3 regions of the Proteus sp. GOKU genome follow, and region 3 is predicted to be linked to each of the others. Evidence: predicted binding sites of a transcription regulator. Region 3 holds the regulator's gene; each other region holds the start of a gene.

Region 1 (7,852 bases), 810 kb from region 3:
ACCTTTTACCACTTCAATCTGTTCAAAACCATAAGGCTCAAGTAGCCATGTGTAATAACCATCACGGAAAAGGCGACTGTTATCTAAATAAGTTGCCGCTTCAAAACCTCGCACACGAAGCCAATCAGTATCGTTATCGGCACCAAAGGGCTGAGAAACAACACCAGAGGTATAACGTAAGGCTTCATCAAGTTTTTGAGGAGCATGTGTTTCGAGATCTTTTTGGGAAATGACAGAAACGGATTTAGGCGTTTCTTGCAAACTGGTATTTACTTTTAGCGCTTGAGCACTAACGACAAGCTTCTCGACTTGTTCCGTTTTTGCTTTTTCTTCTGCAAAAGCCTGTGTAGTCAAAATAAAAGGAAGGGTGGCAGAACAGAGTAATGCCACCGGTTTCAATTTAAATGCATAAAAATTAATCACAATGAGTCACCGAATAATAATGATTACTATTAACGCTATTATTCACATAATGTATACTAAGGTAAATTAATTTATGCAAAAATGTCTATAAATGATAACTTTTTGGGTTAATTAACTGCTTATGTCAACCCAAGATAGGCGTCCACCGACAGAAGTGCTGCGATGTAGTGCATTATGACTTAAACATAAAGTCCGCATTCCTGCGACTTGTTGTGAATACCAAGCTCCACCTCGCATTAAAGAGCGTTGGCCATAATTTCGTAAATAAACCTGATCGTGATCTTGCTGGTTTATTGCTGGATATAATCCTAATGCTTTAAATAACATCGGTACTTCACGATCATCAACAGGCGTTATTGCGTTAAAATCACCATCCATTAGTCCCGCTGGATAACTATTATCTGCGGGTGCGCCGTTATAGTGTTTTATTGACGTTGATAAAATAGGCGTACCTGCATTTCCCTCACAATAATCAGAGGGTGCATCGTATTTTGCGCTATTAATATGATTGATAGGCAATAAGTTACCTGTTGATAATGCTATTGAATGCCATTGCTCCGTTATTGTTGGATCACCACAAAATACAGCGTCATTATCTTTAATTATCTGTATTTCTCCGGCATTTAATTGCATTCCACTTTGCCATTCCCAGAGGTTGCCACATAAATCACTAATGCCAAATAAACTATTATCATGATACCAATTCGGCCACTGTGGTGATGTTATTGTGGTTGGATCACCAGTGATAAAATCAGTGTCGCCAGCATCTTTGCCATCCACTCGATTAGCACATTGCTCAGGATGTAGAAAACTACGCCCATAATCCGTATTTCCATCTTCAACCATATTGTGATGACGACACCACAACATAAGCGCAGCCCATTCCGCATGGGTACTTAAATGAAATCCTTTTCCTGTCTGTTGAGCGCATTGTTGAAAGCTTAACAAATCTAACTGACTGGCTGGTTTTTGATTGGGTAAACTTAATAATTCGCTTTGATGTAATGAAGCGGGATAACACGCATAGAAAAAAGCATCTTTAACTTTTCCATTTACAATAAAAGCAGGGTGAATAGTATTATCAAGACAATCCAATACCTCGTTTAATCGAAAACGGGGCATTACATACATATAATTCGGCTGACCTTTTGCAGAATATAAAATAGTTCTTTTTCCTGCCGATTGTGTCTCAACTTTTATCCGTAAAGGATCAGGTGAATAGATATCAAACATGATTATTCCTTATCTTCATCTAGTAATGTCACCCAATAACCTGTTTCCCATTTTACTGGCAAAAATTGGGTATGGTATTCATGAAAAATAGCGTCCGCATCAAGGTGAGAAAAACGTTCGGGATGTAGCCATTTCGCCATTTGTAAAATAGCAATAAAACCAAAAGGGCTGTCATAAAAAGAGTGCCAAATAGCGTACACTTGTCTGTTTTTAACTGCATCGAGTGTTTTATAAGCAAGGCGTTGCATTAAAATCGCAAGTTGCTGTTTTGCCAACTCTAAATTTGCACCAGGCCCTAAATTAATCCAATCACCAGAAGGGTTATAACCACTCCAATCCGCACCTGTTAAAAAGATTTTATCGGGTTTAGAGTAAATCACGGTTTCTTGATTCAGAAGGCCATAAGTACTTTTTATATATTCCGTTCCTAAGTTTTTACCCCCTGCATTTTGTAGCATTTGTCCCATACTGCCATTGCCATATGAAAGGCAGCATTCTGGTGTAAAGCCTGCAGCTCGTTCAAATAACACATTGGGACGTTTAAATGGCTTTTTTCCTAATTGCTGAGAAATATAACTGAGTTGTTTTTCACGAAATTGGTTCATTGCTTGGCTTTGTTGGAGATTACCAAGCATATTTCCCATAATAGATGTACTAATTGGGGTGTTATTAAGTGGATCAATACTCAAATCAAACACGACGACAGGAATATTGGCTTTCGTTAATAAATCTAGCACACCATTAACACTGATCGCGCGATAAGTCCCAACGGCAACAATAATGACATCAGGTTTTAGCGCGATAAGCTTTTCACTATTAAAGTGTCCACTCGACATAGCCGTAAATTCAGGTAGTGCCAATAATTGCGGAAATGCTCGAGTATATTGATGATACAAGCTTAAATCGGCGGTACGAAAAGCCGAAGGCATTGCGATAAGACGCTCATAAAGAGCGCCTTTATTTAATGAAGCATAAAGTAAAAACAATCCACTATCTGCCACATAAATACGCGTTAATTCTTGTGGTAATGCAATTTCTCTTCCCAGAATATCAACAATTTCCCTCTGTTTTGATTTTGCATAAACAGGAAAAGGGCTCGCTAATAATAAAGAGAATGCACTGGCACCTTTTAGTAATGAACGTCGATAATTATCCATGTTCATTTCCTAAAAATAGTAATTTAATACACCAAGAACCACGCGATCTGTACCAATACTGCAATAAGTTGAACTGGTACAACTCGCAACATAGGATTTATTTGTGATATTACTGACAGTTAATCCTAACTCTAATCCCTGCAATTCACGGTTGATTGACGATAATTGGTAGCGCAAACTCACATCACCTAACCATACTGCGGGTACTTTAAACGTATTTGTATTATCACCGTAAGTTGAACCTAAATAGCGAACACCAGCACCTAATAATGCGCCTTCTAAATAAGGCTGCTGAAAACGGTAATCTATCCATGCAGAACCCGTATGAGTAGGTACTTGAACAGGATGTTTATTTAACGTTGTCGGATCACTAGTCGATGTCACAATATTATGCAGATAGGCATAATTGAGCATCATATTCACTTGTGGTGTTAACGCTAATTTACTTTCGAACTCGAGCCCACGAGAACGAATTTCCCCAGATTGCTGATAATAATCGGGATTTCTCGGATTATGTGTTGTGACATTTTCTTGAGTTAATTGATAAACAGCAACACTAACGAGTTGTGTTAATTCAGGATTTTGATACTTGATACCGGCTTCATACTGTTTTGATTTCATTGGAATAAACGCTTTTCCATCTGCATCTGTACCCAATACAGGATCAAAGCTATCTGATGTACTTATCCAAGGTGAGAATCCATTATTAAATTGGTAACTTAAACCAACACGATGGCTCCATGCCGTATTATGACTTGAATTTGTCATGCCTGAAATTTGATTATGTGTATCTAAATCAGCAGAATCATAACGGCCACTCAACAGTAAATTCCATTGTTGCCAGCGCAAGTGATCTTGCAAATAGTATCCATAGCGATCAAATTGTTGTTTTGTTGAAGTGCGTGAAACAGGATAAGGCTCAAAATCAGGTTTATGATGCGATGCCCAAGGATCAAAACTAACTGTTTGAGAGCCCCACCAATCTTTAGTCATATAGCCATGTTGATAATCAAAACCTGCCATAACCGTATGATTGATATCCCATGTTGCTATTTTCCCTATCAGCTGAGTATCTGTTACCCACGTTTCCGATTTACTCGGTGCTTCTTGATAAACCGCCGTTAACAGGCGATCTCCGGGTAAAAATCCGCGGGTATAATCACGACTAATTTCAGTATCAACCTTCATAAAACGGGTATTTTGTTTAAATTGCCACTGAGGTGTCAGGTCATATTCAAATAATGAAGTGAGAGACTGTTGTTTGCGATGTGAATTATCATGGCTTTGATTATTATAATTTCGATTAGGATCAACTTTACCATTAGGATTCGGTAACAAACCTAAAGCTTGAGCAGGTAACGTATTGTAATAACCTAGACGAGGCTCTTTTTGATATTGACCCAATAGTGTCCAACTCAATGCATCATTCGGTTTCCATGTAATAGCTGGTGAGATAAGAAAACGTGTTTGACGAGAAGAGGGGATTTGAGACTCTTGTTCAAGCGCTAACCCTGAAACACGATATAACCATGTTTCATCCTCATTGATTGCTGATGTAGTATCAAATTTAATACCATGATTTTTATTATTGCCCGCTTGTAATTGCACTTGGTGTTGCGCTTCTGCGGAAGGGCGACGCGATATCATATTAATCACGCCACCTGCACCACCTTGCCCATATAATGCAGATGCAGGACCATGTACAGCTTCTAAACTTTCTAAACTCCAACTATCAACTTGAGGTGCCCAAATACCACTATTACCTAGCATTCTTAATCCATCTAGATAGTAGTCTGCATCAAATCCGCGCATTTTCGAGTAATCAATACCGCTACCAAAAGCACCAAATTTTTCACTCACAACGCCTGAACTATAACGCAGTGCCTGACTAATAGATTCAGAGGGTAAGTTATCTAATTGAGCGCGATTAACAACAGAAACCATTTGTGGTGCTTCTAATAAAGTGGCATCACTTTTAGTCGCTGTTGTCTGTTTTTTCGCAATATAACCATAAGGTTGTGTATCAGACTGAGTGTTTTGCGCTGAAGTAATAATTATTTTTTCAATATTTTCTGAAGCAAAAGAGGGCGATACTGCGCTTAATGAAATTAATGTAGGAAAAACAAAAGAGTAGCCACATTTCCAATAATTTTTTAATTGCTTATTTGGATAATGTGTCGATTGAAGTAATAGCAACATAATGATCCCAAAAATGAAAATAAACCATGATTGACTCGTGGTCGGTAACATACACCAACGACCGACTGTCAGTCAATATAAATGATAATCATTTTTATTTGTATTGAGATAAAAAATAGAATAAGTCATAAATGCAATAAAAATAGGAGGGCGAAATTATCGGGTTCTTTTGCTCACAATAAAAAAGGCTCGATAAATAATATCGAGCCTTTAACTGTTTATTACTCTAATTTGGTTATGAAATTAAAGTGTGACACCTTTCTTCGCGAGGAACTCATCATAAGTTCCTTGGAAATTAGTCACTTTTTCAGGTGTTATTTCAATAATACGGTTTGCTAATGAACTTACGAATTCACGGTCATGAGAAACAAAAATCAAAGTACCTTGATAAAGTTCTAATGCCATATTCAGTGATTCGATAGATTCCATATCTAAGTGGTTAGTTGGTTCATCCATAATCAGAATGTTTGGTTTTTGCATCATTAGCTTACCAAATAACATTCTACCTTTTTCACCACCCGATAAAACTTGAACAGATTTTTTCAAATCATCTTGAGAGAACAGTAAACGACCTAATACGCTACGTACAGATTGTTCGTCGTCTTCTGGTTTCATCCATAAACTCATCCAATCAAACACAGTCATATTGACTTCAAAATCAGTTGCATGATCTTGTGCATAATAGCCAATATTTGAGTTTTCAGACCATTTTAAACGACCAGTATCAGGTGTTAATTCACCGACTAATGTTTTGATCATTGTCGATTTACCCACACCGTTATTACCTAAGATGGCAACTTTTTCGCCCACTTCAAGCATCATATTGACGTCTTTAAATAGTGGGGCATTGTCATCATAGCCTTTAGAGATATTTTCCACTTCAAGCGCATTACGGAATAATTTTTTCTCTTGTTCAAAGCGAATGAATGGGTTTTGGCGACTAGATGCTTTAACTTCAGCTAATTGAATTTTCTCAATCTGTTTTGCACGAGAGGTTGCTTGGCGTGATTTAGAAGCATTAGCACTAAAGCGACTTACGAAAGATTGTAATTCACTAATCTGTGCTTTTTTCTTTGCATTATCCGCTAATAAACGCTCACGAGCTTGGGTTGCAGCAAACATATATTCATCATAGTTACCCGGATGAACCGCAAGCGCACCATAGTCTAAGTCAGCCATGTGCGTACATACCATATTGAGGAAGTGACGGTCATGGGAAATAATGATCATGGTACTGTTACGTTCATTTAGCGTTTGCTCAAGCCAACGAATGGTATCAATATCCAAGTTATTCGTTGGTTCATCCAGTAACAGAATATCAGGATCAGCGAACAGGGCTTGTGCAAGTAACACACGTAATTTCCAACCCGGGGCCACTTCACTCATAGGACCATTATGTTGTTCTAATGGAATACCTACGTTTAGCAATAATTCGCCAGCACGAGATTCAACGGTGTAACCGTCCATTTCACCAAATTTCACTTCAAGATCGGCAACACGTAAGCCGTCTTCTTCGCTCATTTCAGGTAAGCTATAGATGCGTTCACGCTCTTGCTTCACTTCCCAAAGTTCAGTGTGACCCATAATCACGGTATCAAGCACAGTAAACTCTTCATAAGCGAACTGGTCTTGTTTTAGTTTACCAAGACGTTCATTAGGATCGAGGAATACGTTGCCGCTACTTGGCACTAAATCGCCACCTAAAATTTTCATAAAGGTTGATTTACCGCTACCGTTGGCACCGATTAAACCATAGCGATTTCCGCCACCGAATTTGACAGAAATGTTTTCAAACAGTGGCTTTGAGCCAAACTGCATAGTGATATTATTGCTGATTAACAAGACGAATACTCATTATTAGTGAATGACAAAAGGTAATGGGGCGGCATTATGCCACAAGTTACCCCTATTAAGACAGTAAAGTGACGAATGTCTGTTAAGGAATTTTAGCTGTAAGAGAAAAACTCATCATATTGTGAGTTTTTGCCCATAACTGAAGTAAGAAAAAAAGAGATAACGCCAATTCGCTATCTCTTTATCGTGAACTTAACTTGAAGCGTAATCTATTTACTACTTGGAAGGTACTAAGCCGGGTTCAACCACAGCATAAACTTGGTCATCTAGAAGATCAGCCTCAAGAAGCTGAGTCACTAAACGCGCAACATCTCGACGATTCACTAAACCATGAGTCTCTTCATATTGATAAAGCTGAGCCTTGCCCGTTTCTTCACCATTAAGTAATCCACCCGGTCTTACTATTGCATAATCAAAACGGCTAGTTTGTAACCACACTTCGGCCAATGATTTTTCTCTTACGGCTTGACCAAATGCCGCTTTGGCTCTGTCAGATAAGGCAACCCAACTATCACCACATCCTAAAGAAGAAACCATTAACATACGTTGAAAACCCATCTTTTCCGCAATATCAATGACGGTTCGATGAGCCAGATAATCATTTTCACCGCCCATTGTGGAAATAATATCTGCATCTTTTCCTGCTAATGTTAAAACAGCTTCAACAGCTTTAGCATCAATCGCATCACCAATAACAGTTTTGATCCCTTTTTCTTCTAAACGATTAGCTGCTTCTTTGGAACGAACTAAAGCCACAATAGGGCGTTGTTGTGCGACGCCAATATCAGCAATATGTGCGCCAACACCTTTACCGCCAGCGCCAAAAATAACCCATGTTTTCACGAGCAATTATTCCTTATTTAATTGTTGTGCTAATTGACGGAAGGCTGATAATTGCTCTGGCAATAATTGACGATGTTCATCTCTGCCAAGGAAAATCTTAAACATTGCAACGCCTTCTTGATTGAAAAATAAGATAGAGGCGG
Region 2 (7,852 bases), 120 kb from region 3:
AAGGGGCTTAAAAGTCTGGCTTTATCATAGCATGAAATTGACTGGAACAATGTGTATCACGACAAGCAATCGCACGAAGACATCATTAAAAGGAAGAGAAAAAAGCTTAAAAACAAAAATCCCCGCCTAAGCGAGGATCTCAATTAAAACAGCAAAGCGAATGCTATCAACTTATTTTTGATCGCAAACAGGTGGAATAAAGGCAACACCCATATCCCAAGGCTGTTCAATCCATGTATTTTGCGGAATATCAACCACAAAATCATCCACTAAAGGACGCCCTTCTGGTTTTGCAAAGATAGTGACGAAATGCGCTTTTGGATACATGTCACGGATAACTTTAGCAGTACCACCAGTATCAACTAAATCGTCAACAACGATAAAGCCTTCACCATCACCTTCTGCTTTTTTTAAGATTTTGAGGTCACGCTGATGATCGTGGTCATAGCTAGAAATGCAGACTGTATCCACATGACGGATACCTAATTCACGAGCAAGTAATGCAGCAGGGACTAATCCCCCACGGCTGACAGCAATAATGCCTGTCCACTGTTCGACTGGTAATAAACGTTGCGCCAATTGACGGGCATGTATTTGCAACATATCCCACGTTACAACATATTTTTCGCTCATAATATTGTGATCCTAGCTACTTGAATTTCGAGAGAAGCTTTTTTGCGGAAAAAAAGGTTGCGCGAGATTATAGTGATTTGAGCGCCTAAAAACCAGAGAAAACGTGAAAACAGGTGAGATTATCCTCATTTTTTTCTGTAATGTCTTTTTATGATTAAAAAACGAACTATATAAAAAATGAATGCAAATAGAGATCTAATTTCTTGGATAGAGATGTGAATAGAATGACGCATTCATCAGAAGAAAGTGATATTCTCAACTATATTGGCGTATAACGCTCAGAATAATAAAGCTAACCCTTAAAAAAGCGGTAGGCTATCAATAACACAGATGCTGTTAGAGGAGATCCATCGTGTCTGAACTATCTACTCTATCCCCACAACCACTATGGGATATTTTTGCAAAAATTTGTTCGATTCCACATCCATCACATCATGAAGAAGCCTTAGCTTCCCATATTCTTTCTTGGGCAAGTGAAAAAGGTCTTTTTGCACAGCGCGATGCAGTTGGCAATATTTTAATTCGTAAACCAGCAACTAAAGGCATGGAAGATCGTAAAGCCGTTGTTTTACAAGCACACTTAGATATGGTGCCACAAAAAAACAACGACACCGTTCACGACTTCACCAAAGATCCGATCCAACCTTACATTGATGGTGAGTGGATCAAAGCTAAAGGCACTACATTAGGTGCTGATAATGGCGTAGGTATGGCATCTGCGTTAGCTGTTTTAGCTGACGATACTGTTAAACACGGTCCATTAGAAGTCCTGCTAACCATGACTGAAGAAACAGGCATGGACGGAGCATTTGGTTTACAACCAGGTTGGTTACAAGCTGATATTCTTATCAACACAGACTCTGAAGAAGAAGGCGAAATCTACATGGGTTGTGCGGGTGGTATTGATGTTAAAACCACAGTAAGCCTTTCTTACGATGCAATCCCAGCAGGTCACGTTGTTAAGCAACTGGTTCTGAAAGGATTAAATGGTGGTCACTCTGGTGGTGATATCCATTTAGGTTTAGGTAACGCAAATAAATTATTAGCGCGTTTCTTAGCGGGTCATGCAGAAGAATTATCACTGAAATTAATTGATTTTCACGGTGGTACACTGCGTAATGCTATTCCTCGTGAAGCAAACATTGTTTTTGCAATTCCAGCGGATAAAGCAAGCCAACTAGACGCAGTAAAAGCGAAATTTGAAGCTCTGTTAAAAACTGAATTAGCTATTGCTGAAAAAAATCTGAAAGTTGAATTAATTGATACAACAACAGATAAAAAAGTTTTCACCGCAGATTGCCAAGAGCGCTTAATCAACCTACTTAATGCTATGCCAAATGGCGTTATTCGTATGAGTGACGACGTTGAAGGTGTTGTTGAAACTTCATTAAACGTAGGTGTTGTTAGCATTGTTGACGATAAAGTAGAAATCCTGTGCTTAATTCGTTCTCTGATTGATAGCGGTAAAACCTATGTTGTTAGTATGCTGACAGCATTAGCAAAACTGGCTAAAGCAGACATCGAAACCAAAGGCGGTTACCCAGGTTGGAAACCAGATGCAGACTCTCCTGTTATGCATTTAGTTCGTGACACTTACCAACAACTGTTTGATAAAGTGCCAAACATCATGGTTATCCACGCGGGTCTTGAGTGTGGTCTGTTCAAAAAACCTTACCCAGATATGGATATGGTTTCTATTGGGCCAACAATCCGTGGTGCTCACTCACCAGACGAGCGCGTTCACGTTAAGAGCGTCGGTCAATACTGGCAATTATTAACTGCAATTTTAAAAGCGATCCCTGCTAAATAATTTTGCTTTAATGTTAATAATGAAACCCGCTTAATTGGCGGGTTTTTTGTGCCTAAAGCTATCACCAAGAAATAAATTATCCCCTCAAATCACACACTATTTCCCTTAAAGATCATAATTTATTCCTCATATAGCCAATTCCACAATCACTTATTCCATTATGGAATAAAAAATAAATCTTAATAAATTAAATATATAGAATGCTAATCATTATCATTAGCATTAATGTTTTCAGAGTGATATTTTCATGGCTTCCGCATTTAAAGTTAAAAAATAAAAAACTAAAGGGTTCTATTGTGTCTAATAAAAATTGCGTTGCTAGCGTCTTTCTCGCCTTACCTCTAAGTTTACTCTCTGTTCAAATTCATGCGGCCGTCAATCAAAATATACCTGAAAAGATAATTGTTACGGCATCTCCATCGCAAGATCCCCAAGCGCCTGTTTCCGGTTTTGTGGCAACAAAAACGCTATCAACAAATAAAACACCGAGTGAAATTGAAAAAACACCGCAATCCATTAGTGTGATCACGCGTGATCAAATGGACGCTCAAGATGTCAGTTCAGTTTCTCAAGCATTACGTTATACGCCCGGCGTTTTCACAGAATATCGTGGAAGTTCTAATCGTAATGATGAGGTTTTTATTCGTGGATACAGTTATGCCCCTCGTTTTCTTGACGGTCTAAGTTATGGAATGGGCGCTTCATCATCAACTGGTGCAATTGATCCTTGGTTATTAGAGCGCGTTGAAGTTGTTAGAGGGCCAGCATCCGTGCTTTATGGTCAAGTCAATCCGGGTGGCCTTGTTGCAATGACAAGTAAAAGACCAACAGCAACCCCTATCCGCCATATTCAAGTACGAGCAGGCAATGATAAATTAGCGGAAACTGCTTTTGATTTTTCAGGTGCATTAAGTGATGACAATCGTGTGCTTTACCGCCTAAACGGTGTTGCAAAAACACAACACACGCAAATAAAAAACTATAAAGAAGAACGTTTTGCACTTGCTCCTGCTATTACTTTCTTACCTAATGAACAGACTCGCTTAACACTATTAAGCTTTATTCAGCAAGAGCCTGAAGCTGGGTATCGTAATTTTTTACCTGCTTATGGTACGGTTAAAAGCACTCCGGCTGGTACGATCCCCTTTGATTTTGATGTTAACAATCCCGATTACCATAAATCATGGCGTCAACAATATGGTATAGGCTATGAATTTGAACACGAATTTAGTGATTTACTAAAAATTGTACAAAATGCTCGATATAGCCATATTAATCAGAAATATAAATATCTTGTATTTGGCTCTTTAAGAAAAGATAACCCTTATGTTCTTGAACGCCGAGCGCAACAAGAGCAGCGTGAAACAGATACTTTAGGAATAGATACTCGTTTACAAGCCGATTTTACTACTGCAAAACTTAATCATACTGTGATTGCTGGTATTGATTATCAGTGGAGCAAAGATCAAGATAATTTGCTCCGAGCAATGGGTTCAGAGTACGATCTTGACTGGCGAGATCCTAATTATCACTATCCAATTGATATGAGTTTACAAAAACCTGCGACCGATCAGCTACAAAAACGTGATCAAATCGGGTTATATCTACAAGATCAGATCCAATGGAAAAATTGGATCTTACTTGCAGGATTACGCCAAGATTGGGCTCAAGTTCGTACTCATGATTTCTTAGCTAAAAGTTATGATCAACAAGATGATAATAAGTTAACGGGTCGTGCAGGGCTTTTATACGCTTTTGATAATGGTATTTCGCCATATATTAGTTATAGCACCTCGTTTGAACCTAATTTACAAACTCGCAGAGCACCAGGAAGTGCGCCTTTTGAGCCTAGTGAAGGCCGTCAATTAGAAGCTGGAATAAAATACCTCACACCAAATGAGCAAACATTGGCAACACTCTCTGTTTATCAATTACAACAACGTAATGTGACCAACTACAATGCTGAAAAAGCGTATTTTGAACCGGTCGGTGAAATTAGAAGCCGTGGTGTTGAAGCTCAAATTAATAGCCAATTAACTGAAAATATTTCATTTATCAGCAGTTATGCTTATACCGATACTGAAGTAAGAAAAACCATTATTGCGGGAACACAAGGAAAAGAACTCCCTAGAGTTCCTAAGCATATGGCATCACTTTGGGGTCAATATGATGAAACATCTGGGCTATTTAATGGTGCTAAAGCAGGTGTTGGTGTGAGATATGTAGGTGTATCTCAAGGTGATACCAAAAATACAGTTAGTGTACCTGCTGTGACTCTTTACGATGCGATGATTGGTTATTCATTAGGTGAGCTATCACCTTCTTTAAAAGGTGCTGAAATTCAGCTTAATATGAATAATATTGCGAATAAACATTATGTTGCATCTTGTGCTGGTGATACTGCTTGTTTTTATGGTATTGGCAGGACAATGACAGCAACTATGAATTATCGCTGGTAATACTATATAAATTAACTAAATAGATTAACTACATACATTAACTGCGTTAACCATAGTCAATCTGTTGATCGGCTATGGTTTTTTTAATTTTTATAGCGCTAAAAGAAGTTGTCGTTCTATTTGTGGATCTTGCAAGGTGACATGAAATCCGATCAAACGCACACCTCTGCCATTTCGACGCTCATGCCATGCTTGGTAGGCAATATTAATTAAATCAGCTTTCTCTAAAATAGGGTGAGTATGCTCTTGTGTCGTTAATTGAAAATCATCAAATTTTAATTTAACGCCTTGCCTTGCTATCCTTAGATCCGGTTTAACTTTTGTTAATCGTCTTTCTAATTCGCTATATAATCCATCAAGTAATGCCAAGCAATCATCCCAAGAATTAATATCTGAGGCAAAAGTACGCTCAACTCCGACTGATTTTCGAAGTCTATCTGGGTTAATTTCACGTTCATCGATGCCATGACTACGTTCCCATAAATTTTGACCAAATTTTCCAAACGCTTTTACCAAAGAAATGACATCGGTGCGACGAATATCAGCGCAAGTCTCTAATCCCATTTCTTGCAAACGAGCAAATGTTACCTTACCTACACCGGGTATTTTATTAAGTGGCAATTTTAAAATAAAATCATCGATTTGCTCTGGTGTAATAACAAATTGTCCATTTGGTTTATTCATATCAGAGGCAATTTTTGCAAGAAATTTAATCGGTGCAATACCTGCAGATGCCGTGAGATTTAACTCATCAAAAATTTGTTGGCGAATTTCTTGAGCCATCAACGTTGCTGAGCCATGACAATGCTTACTGTCAGAGACATCAAGATAAGCTTCATCGAGTGAAAGAGGTTCAATAAGGTGAGTATAACGAGAAAAGATTTGACGTATTTTTGCTGATGTCTCTTTATAGAGAGCCATCCTACCGGGTAGCACTTTTAAGTGAGGACATAACTTCAACGCTGTTGCTGTTGACATAGCACTACGAACACCAAAACGACGAGCGGGATAATTCGCCGTGCAGATCACACCTCGACTAGAAGCATTGCCTCCAACCGCAATTGGGATCTCTTTTAGTGCTGGATTATCTCGTATTTCAATCGCAGCATAAAAACAATCCATATCAACATGAATAATTTTACGCATACAATCACCTCACTTTATTTACTGTTTAAATATACAGTAAGCAAATATTAACTACAATTTTTATTCGCTCTTATCTCCCTCTATTGAGGTGTATTTCTCATAAAAATCTGAATTAGTCTGTTTATTTATAGAATTGTCACAAAGTGATGATAGATTGTTTTTGCTCGTTGATTAATTACATTAATTTTAAATATTGTTTTGTAACTATATATAAAACAAGGAAATAATTTTTCATGATCAAGTTATTCATCGCTATTTCTCTCTTTTTTTATTCTGTAATCCTTATGGCATCTCCTAAAATTATCGCACATCGTGGTGGCACAGCTGATGCCCCTGAAAATACTGAAATTGCTATAAGAACAGCGCTCTCTAATCAAGCTGATGCAATTTGGATCACTATTCAATTATCGAAAGATAATATTCCTGTCCTTTATCGCCCTAGCGATTTAAAAAGCTTAACGAATGGGCAAGGTAGTGTTTCTGAATTTACTGCACAACAACTGAAGCAATGGGATGCCGGCTATAAATTTGGTGAAGCTCAGCAATTTCCTTATCGAAATAAAGGTGTCACCATTCCCACATTGGATGAGATCTTAACTCTATTCCCCACAACACAATTTTATCTTGATCTAAAATCCCCAGATGCTGATCCAGCAATCCAAGGGGAAGCATTAATAACCGTACTTCGTAATCATAACGCACTGGATAGAACTCGCGTTTATTCTACAAATACCGCATTTCTTGATGCCTTACCGACTAATGTACAACGTTTTGAAAGCCGTGATATCACTCGTGATATTTTAGCCAATATCACAATGAGCCATGTTTGCCTGTTACCTGAAAATTTAGATATTACTCGTTGGTACGGACTTGAGCTTCACCGCAAAGTCGAGGTTGTTGAGAAGTACACATTAGGAGAAGCGCGTTCCGCTTCAGTTCTGAGTTGGGATAAAGATGCAATGTCTTGTTTTCGTGCTGGTGGCAATGCTCATATTGTCCTTTTTGGGATCAACACAGAGAAAGACTATATTCAAGCCACTGAATTGGGTGCTGATGCAGTTATGGTTGATTCACCCGCAAATATGAAAGCATTTAGAAAAGAGTAAGCGCCCTCGCTTTTATCTTAGTTTTCTTAGAAAGAAATAAAAAAGAGTGATGTAAATATATACATCACTCTTTTTCTTATTCTTATATCTTACTTAAAGAATTCTATTTTTATTAAGTAATTCTTCTCTTGCTGCATCTTTTGCCATACGTTTTTTACGTGCATCACAAGGTTCGGGGCAATCACACTCTTTCTCTATGCCCATAGCACCTAAACCGCCACAGCTACCTTGAAGGCTTTTACGTTTTACAATATAGCCTAACGCCATACCAAAGAAGGCAATCAAGAATAAGATGAAGGCAAATAGAAATATTTTTAACATAACCTTCTCTCCTTAAATTCTACTTTTTCAAGAATGGGGCGAACGCTTTACTATAACGCTCTTCAAACCCATTTTCAGTTTTCACTATCATAAAGACAGGAATATTTAGTTCGTTTGCTACTGCTAACCCTTTTTCAGGCCCTAAAACATTCAACCCTGTTGAAAGACCATCAGCACTCATGCAAGTTGGTACAATCACAGTGATAGAAACAAGGTTATGTTTAATAGGGTGACCTGTGGTTGGGTCAATAGTATGAGAAAAACGAACACCATTTTCTTCAAAATAGTTACGATAGTCACCAGAAGTGGCAATTGAGTTATCACCCGGTTCAATAATTAACTGAACACTCTGTTTCGTGCCATCATTTGCCGGTTTT
Region 3 (7,852 bases):
CCTTTATGTTTGTGGCGCCTGTGCTCTATGTTATTCACGCATTCTTAATGGCGATTTCTGTTTATATCGCAGCAAGCATGGAGTGGATTTCAGGATTCGGCTTTAGTGCGGGCTTAGTGGATATGTTCTTATCTTCACGTAACCCACTGGCTGTTCATTGGTACATGCTGATTGTTCAAGGTATTGTTTTCTTCTTTATCTATTACGGTATTTTCCGTTTCACTATCACAAAATTTAACCTGAAAACTCCGGGTCGTGAAGATGATGTGATGGGTGATGAAACTGCTGATGGCTATGATGAAGATATCAAAACAGCGCCAGCAAATAGTAAAGAAGGTATTCAACAAGAAGCTCGTCAATATATCGCAGCTATCGGTGGTTCTGATAATTTAACGGGTATTGATGCTTGTATTACCCGTTTACGCTTAAATGTAAAAGATGCCACTGTTGTTAATGATGCCTATGCAAAACGCTTAGGTGCATCAGGTGTTATTCGCTTAAACAAACAAAGTGTTCAAGTGATTGTAGGTACACGTGCTGAATTAGTCGCTAACGCTATGCGTGATGTATTGACTCAAGGCCCTGTGCCAGCTTATGAAGCGTCAGCTGCCTCAACAGTCTCTACTGAAAAAGCACCTGTAAAACAAGCCAACACAAATGCAAAAGTGTTACTTGAAATGATTGCGCCTTTTGATGGTGAGGTCGTGGCATTGAAAGATGTGCCTGATGAAGCGTTCTCTAGTGGTGTTGTTGGGGATGGTGTAGCAATCAAACCAACCTCTAATATCGTGATGGCACCTGCAACAGGTACTGTTGTTAAGATTTTTGATACTAATCATGCATTTTGTATCGAGACTGACAATGGTGTTGAAATCATCGTACACATGGGAATTGATACCGTTGCATTAGGTGGCAAAGGCTTCAAGCGTTTAGTTGAAGAAGGTGCAGACGTTAAAGTCGGTCAACCTATCTTAGAATTAGATCTTGAATATCTGAACGCTAATGCCAAATCGATGATAAGCCCTGTCATTGTTAGCAATATCGATGATTTTGATAAGATTGCTGAACAAGTTGATGGTGTTGTGGTCGGAAATAAAACGGTTATCTACAACGTGTTAAAATAAATTCTATCTAGATATTTAATCCTCTATAAAGAGATGGTTAAATAAGACGATAAAACGGGGAGTCTTTCAAACTTCCCGTTTTTTTATCTCTATTTTGATAAATATCTCAGGGGTGTATTTAGCTAAGGTATTTATGAAACCTGCTTATTGGATTATAGTGGGTTAATTATGCGTTTTGCTTTGAGGAAAAAATGACCATGAATGAGGCAGATGCCCGCCCAACGAACTTTATTCGTCAAATTATTGACGAAGATCTGGCTACTGGGAAACATAATAGCGTTCAAACGCGTTTCCCACCTGAACCTAATGGCTATCTTCATATCGGCCATGCGAAATCAATTTGCCTGAATTTTGGTATTGCTAAAGATTATCAGGGAAAATGTAATCTACGTTTTGATGATACCAATCCAGTAAAAGAAGATATTGAGTACATCAACTCAATTCAAAAAGATGTTCAGTGGTTAGGTTTCCAATGGGAAGGTAGCATTCATTACTCCTCAGATTATTTTGATCAACTTTATCAATATGCGATTGAGCTGATTAATAAAGGCTTAGCTTACGTTGATGAGTTAAGCGCTGAAGAAATTCGTGAATACCGCGGTACATTAAAAGAGCCAGGTAAAAACAGCCCTTATCGCTCACGTAGCGTAGAAGAGAACTTAGCGCTGTTTGAAAAAATGCGTGCTGGTGGCTTTGAAGAAGGTAAAGCGTGCTTACGTGCGAAAATTGATATGGCATCACCATTTATTGTTATGCGTGATCCTGTGCTTTATCGTATTAAATTCGCTGAACATCACCAAACTGGAAATAAATGGTGCATTTATCCAATGTATGATTTTACCCACTGTATCTCTGATGCACTGGAAAATATCACACATTCTTTATGTACTTTAGAATTCCAAGATAACCGCCGTTTATATGATTGGGTGCTGGATAATATCACTATCCCTTGTCATCCTCGTCAATATGAATTCTCACGTCTTAACCTTGAATACACAGTGATGTCAAAACGTAAGCTGAATCAGCTTGTGACAGAAAACATTGTGAATGGTTGGGATGATCCTCGTATGCCAACAATTTCAGGCTTACGTCGTCGTGGTTATACCGCAGAATCTATTCGTGAATTCTGTCTACGTATTGGTGTGACGAAACAAGAAAACAACGTCGAAATGGCAGCTCTGGAATCTTGTATTCGTGATGACTTAAACGAAAATGCACCACGCGCAATGGCTGTTATCGATCCTGTTCGTTTAGTGATTGAAAATATGCCAGAAGGTGAAGAAATTCTTGTTGCACCAAATCACCCAAATAAACCAGAAATGGGAACGCGAGAAGTGCCATTTAGCCGTGAAATCTATATTGATCGCGCTGACTTCAAAGAAGAAGCAAACCGTCAATATAAACGTCTAGTGCTAGGTAAAGAAGTACGTTTACGTAATGCTTATGTTATTAAAGCTGAACGTGTTGAGAAAGACGAACAAGGCGAAATTACGACTATTTACTGTACCTATGATGCAGAGACTTTAAATAAAGATCCTGCTGATGGACGTAAAGTAAAAGGCGTTATTCACTGGGTAAGCATTCCACATGCGATCCCAGCTGAAATCCGTCTTTATGACCGTTTATTTAGCGTACCAAACCCGGCGGCAGAAGATGATTTCTTATCAACAATTAACCCAGAATCATTAGTTATTCGTGAAGGTTTTGTAGAGCGTAGCTTAAAAGATGCGGTTATCGAGAAAGCGTATCAATTTGAGCGTGAAGGCTACTTCTGTGCTGATAAGCTTTCAACGGCGGATAAACTTGTGTTTAACCGTACTGTGGGCTTACGTGACACTTGGGCGAAGATTTCTCAACAAGGCTAATTTGACGTGCTTTAAGTCACATTAGTGCCTTAATGAATAAAATGCTCGGTAATTTATTTATCGAGCATTTTTTTATCTGTTTTACAGCTTATTTTGCCTAATTTTTCATCTATTGATATTAAATATTTACTATTCTTAATTTGATTAGCCTCTCGTTTTATCTTTTTTAGGTGATAAGTTTTCATTTATTTCGTTTGAAATAGTTTATTCACTATCACTTTATTCTTTTGTTTTTTCATATCATCACGCTAAATAACACTGTAATAAGAAAAGTGTGATTCACACCACATATTTTACATCATTAAAAAAGATTATTTATAAATACTACTTATTATTCCTTTCTATAAAAACGAAATTTTATATCATTTAAAGATTGATTTATAAAATACAATTAAATCAAGTGATTATGTTTATTTTTAACCAATCTTTATAAAAGAAAGAAAATGAAACGATCATTTAGTTATGTGCCCTTTGTCATATTTTGATAAAAATTCTTTTTTTTTGGTTGATAATTCGCGTCGCGAAAAATATGCTGTTTATAACCTAATTTAGGTTTTTTCCCCACTTGGGGTTTTATATTTGGAAATAGGCATTGTGCTTATTTCTTTTTTAGTCAAAGTCAAAGAGGAAACAATGCTATGGTTATGCAAAATGCTAAACCAGGCAGGGTGGCACTTGCCGTTATGGGCGCATTGCTTGTAACTGCACTACCTGCAAAAATGTCTCATGCTGAAGGGTTTATTGATGACTCAACCTTAACAGGCGGTCTTTTTTATTGGCAACGTGACCGTGATAGAAAAGAGTTAACACCAAATAGCCCTGATTACGGCAAATACAAAGCTAACTTACACCATTCTACTTTCAACGCTAATCTCGATTTCTCATCAGGTTACCTTGGTGATTTTATTGGTATTGATTTAGCTGCCTTTGGTGCGGCTGAATTGAATAACAGTGGCCCTGCGGCACCTAATGAAATCGGTTTTAGTGATGCAAAAAGTCGCTGGGATGAAAAATGGACTGGCGATCGCAGTGGCATGAGCGTTTATAAAGCGGCTGCGAAATTCAAATTAGGTAACTTCTGGGCTCAAGGTGGATATATTCAACCTAAAGGCCAAAGCTTATTGCGTCCACACTGGAGCTTCTTACCGGGAACTTACCGCGGTGCTGAAGCGGGCGCTGTCTTTGATTTCGATAAAAGTGGTGAATTATCTTTCTCCTATATGTGGACAGATGAATATAAAGCACCATGGTATCGGAATATGTACAATTTCCGTAAAGCTGATCTAGAAACGAATATCAGCTATCTTCACTCTTTCGGCGCTAAATATGATTTTAAAAACAGCTTAGTGTTAGAAGCTGCATTTGGTCAGGCTGATGGTTATATCGATCAGTATTTTGGTAAAGTTTCTTATGATTTCCCAATTGCTGACAATGCATTAAGAACGTCTTACCAATTCTACGGTGCTAAAGATAAAGTTACCGGTGGTGGCGTTAATGACGTTTATGATGGGCTGGCATGGTTACAAGCACTGACTTTTGGTTATACCTACAATGTATTTGACTTCAAAGTAGAAGGAACGTGGGTTAAAGCTGAAGGTAATCAAGGTTATTTCTTACAACGTATGACTCCGGGCTGGGCAACCTCTAATGGTCGTCTTGATGTCTGGTGGGATGGTCGTTCTGACTTTAACGCCAATGGTGAAAAAGCACTTTATGCTGGCGTTATGTATGATCTGAAAAACTGGGATCTGTCAGGCTGGGCAGTAGGTACTTCTTATGTTTACGCATGGGATGCTAAGCCAAGTGGTAAAGCTATTTATGACCAAGGTCAGCGTATCAGAGAAAGTGCATGGAATGCGGATATTATGTATACGGTTCAAGAAGGTCGCGCTAAAGGCACTCTCTTTAAGCTTCACTATACCCGTTATGATAACCACTCCGATATTCCAAGTTATGAAGGTGGTTTTGGTAATATTTTCCAAGATGAAAAAGACGTTAAGTTTAACGTGATAATGCCATTTACTATTTTCTAATATCAGCATAAGGATAAAGTGTATTAATTGCACTTTATCCTGAATAAAACTAAAAAAGCTAAATACGATTACGATAAGTAAAAATAAGTAGTAGAAAGGTAGGGATGCGGTAATTAAGAAGAGCCTTACAAATAAGCCTCGTTAATAAAGTGAAGTTGTCAGCAGTAGTAAAAAGTGGAAGTAAAAGAGTAGAAGTAAAAGAGTAAAAGAGTAAAAGCAGTAAAGAGTCGTTTTAAAATCGCAGTATGTAGTAAAAGTAATGAAGTAAAGTCGTCATGTCATGTCGTCTGAGATAAATGTGAGTGGGTTATGTTTATCTCCTGTGCTTCAGTTATTTCGCAAAATTTGCGTAAGGTATTTACCCTAAGTAAAGGAAGTCAGAGTGGGTATCGTAGTGGGGGGTAAATACCTTTATTTTTTAATTCCTTTCTTTTTCGTCCTTTTCATCCTTGTAGGTTTTTTTATTCTATGGCAAATTTCTTGCCATTCATTTTATCTCACCTTATTTATTATTCTGCATTGAATGCTGTTCGATAATGCGAGTTTTCAGGAAGAAGCATGTTAAAGCGATTGGATGATTTTTTATTAGAACCGCCATTGAAACCCTTTAAAGGTATAAAACGATTTATTGTTGAATTTCTTTTTTTTGGTGTAAAAGAGGCGCGTTCTTGTTTATTTGCCGGATTTTTCTTTTTTATTTTATTTGCAACACCAAGTAAAGGTATCTTTGGTATACCTCGTTATGACGTGCTTCTTATTCTCGCTATCGCTTTTCAATTATGGATGGTGTGGGGAAAGCTAGAAACATGGGATGAATTAAAAGCGATCTGTTTTTTCCACATTGTTGGGTTTGTGATGGAATTATTTAAAACATCAGCGGCAATTGGATCGTGGAAATACCCTGATTTTGCTTATACAAAATTGTGGGAAGTCCCTTTGTTTACAGGGTTTATGTACTCTGCGGTAGGAAGTTATTTAATTCAAGCATGGCGTTTTTTAAAAGTACGAATTGAACATTATCCACCTTATTGGATGGCAACTTTGGTTGCTCTCGCTATCTATATTAATTTCTTTTCTCATCACTTTATCGGTGATTATCGCTGGTATTTAACTGCCTTTATTTTAGGTCTTTATGCTCGTAGTGTGGTTTATTTTACTCCTTATGATACTGAGCGAAAAATGCCTTTATTACTCGCTTTTGTTCTAATAGGTTTCTTTATTTGGCTTGCTGAGAATTTCGGTACATTTTTTGGTGTTTGGCAATATCCTAACCAAATTGGTGCTTGGTCTGCTGTACATGCAGGCAAATGGGGCTCTTGGTCACTATTGGTTATTGTCACATTTACCATTGTGGTTCATTTAAAACATATTAAGCACAGTATCAGTGTGGCTAAGTAGAGTTATCCTCGGATTTTAGGCAATAAAAAAGGAACTGTGAACAGTTCCTTTTTTTTACTGAGAGATTATCCAGAATGAATTATTTCTCATCATGTGCGTGGCTATCTTCTTTGCAATTGCCTTCAGCGCAGTGGCCATATAAGTAAAGGCTATGATTGGAAAGCTTGATACCATGACGTTCAGCGATGTTTCTTTGGCGTAATTCAATTGCATCGTCTGTAAACTCGATAACTTTACCACAATCAAGACAAATTAAGTGGTCATGATGGTGTTGTTGAGTTAATTCAAATACTGATTTACCACCTTCAAAATTATGTCGGGTAACAATACCAGCATCATCAAATTGGTTTAAGACGCGATACACTGTTGCCAGACCAATCTCTTCACCGATATCGATGAGTTTTTTGTAGAGATCTTCAGCACTGACATGATGGCACTCAGGATCCTGGAGCACTTCCAAGATCTTTAAGCGAGGAAGTGTAACTTTTAACCCAGCATTTTTTAACGCTTTATTATTGTCGGTCATGCGGATTTAATCCTGTTGCTAATGGTGAATTTAATTTTTGTGCTCACAAATAGGTTTTATTCATTAATACTCGGGTGAATAAATAACCTCATTGATTATAGGCATGATATTTAAAAATAAACACCCCACCTATCACACTATCTTAGCACACCATTGAATAATTATCATTCTCAATATTGAGTATTTATTTTATCCCAGAATTTCGTCTAGGCTCATTTCTTCTTTGATTTGAGCAACCCAAGCGTCAACACGCTCTTCGGTTAATTCTGGTTGACGATCTTCATCAATCGCAAGACCGATAAAATGATTATCATCTGCAAGCCCTTTAGAGGCTTCGAAATGATAACCTTCTGTTGGCCAATGACCTACGATAACTGCGCCACGAGGCTCAATAATATCGCGGATAGTACCCATTGCATCACAGAAATATTCTGCGTAGTCCTCTTGGTCACCACAACCAAATAGTGCAACAAGCTTACCATTGAAATCAATATCTTCTAGTGTTGGGAAAAAGTCATCCCAATCACATTGTGCTTCACCATAATACCAAGTAGGAATACCTAGTAACAGAATATCGAACGCTTCGATGTCTTCTTGACTGGATTTTGCAATATCATGAACTTCGGCATTATCAGCGCCCAGTCTTTCTTGAAGCATTTTGGCAATATTTTCAGTGTTGCCAGTATCACTGCCGAAGAATATTCCTATGATTGCCATAAAGTGAGATAACCTCTTTTATTCTAAATTCGTTATATTTCAAATTGTAGCGTTATTGACTACGTATATTTTCACAAGTTACATACTTTCTTGTATGTTTCCAGTGACTCATTCACTTGTCACCTAGCTACACTTCAAAATATTTAGAGTATATTTGTCTGTGTTTGAACAATTACTAGTGAAAGATAA

Evidence for each region. The regulator Fur, encoded in region 3, represses iron uptake genes when iron is present. The targets are predictions, from matches to a motif close to ATAATAATGAGAACNACTATCAA.
Region 1: the regulator Fur is predicted to act here: its motif matches at 5,094-5,116, upstream of EHE21_RS09205 (TonB-dependent siderophore receptor).
Region 2: the regulator Fur is predicted to act here: its motif matches at 2,644-2,666, upstream of EHE21_RS04760 (TonB-dependent siderophore receptor).

Annotation. Positions count from the first base shown of each region.
Region 1 is NZ_CP034105.1:1,965,104-1,972,955, reverse strand. It holds gene EHE21_RS09220 (TonB-dependent siderophore receptor) at 1-423, opposite strand, end outside; gene EHE21_RS09215 (hypothetical protein) at 535-1,656, opposite strand; gene EHE21_RS09210 (ABC transporter substrate-binding protein) at 1,659-2,813, opposite strand; gene EHE21_RS09205 (TonB-dependent siderophore receptor) at 2,823-5,012, opposite strand; gene EHE21_RS09200 (ABC-F family ATPase) at 5,256-6,854, opposite strand; gene EHE21_RS09195 (NAD(P)H-binding protein) at 7,083-7,709, opposite strand; gene hutX (heme utilization cystosolic carrier protein HutX) at 7,716-7,852, opposite strand, start outside.
Region 2 is NZ_CP034105.1:1,033,739-1,041,590, reverse strand. It holds gene gpt (xanthine phosphoribosyltransferase) at 172-633, opposite strand; gene pepD (beta-Ala-His dipeptidase) at 986-2,443, shown strand; gene EHE21_RS04760 (TonB-dependent siderophore receptor) at 2,740-4,902, shown strand; gene dinB (DNA polymerase IV) at 4,993-6,048, opposite strand; gene EHE21_RS04750 (glycerophosphodiester phosphodiesterase family protein) at 6,282-7,154, shown strand; gene nqrM ((Na+)-NQR maturation NqrM) at 7,248-7,475, opposite strand; gene EHE21_RS04740 (FAD:protein FMN transferase) at 7,495-7,852, opposite strand, start outside.
Region 3 is NZ_CP034105.1:1,157,224-1,165,075, forward strand. It holds gene nagE (N-acetylglucosamine-specific PTS transporter subunit IIBC) at 1-1,124, shown strand, start outside; gene glnS (glutamine--tRNA ligase) at 1,322-2,989, shown strand; gene chiP (chitoporin ChiP) at 3,628-5,022, shown strand; gene EHE21_RS05355 (DUF817 domain-containing protein) at 5,581-6,420, shown strand; gene fur (ferric iron uptake transcriptional regulator) at 6,500-6,946, opposite strand; gene fldA (flavodoxin FldA) at 7,136-7,663, opposite strand.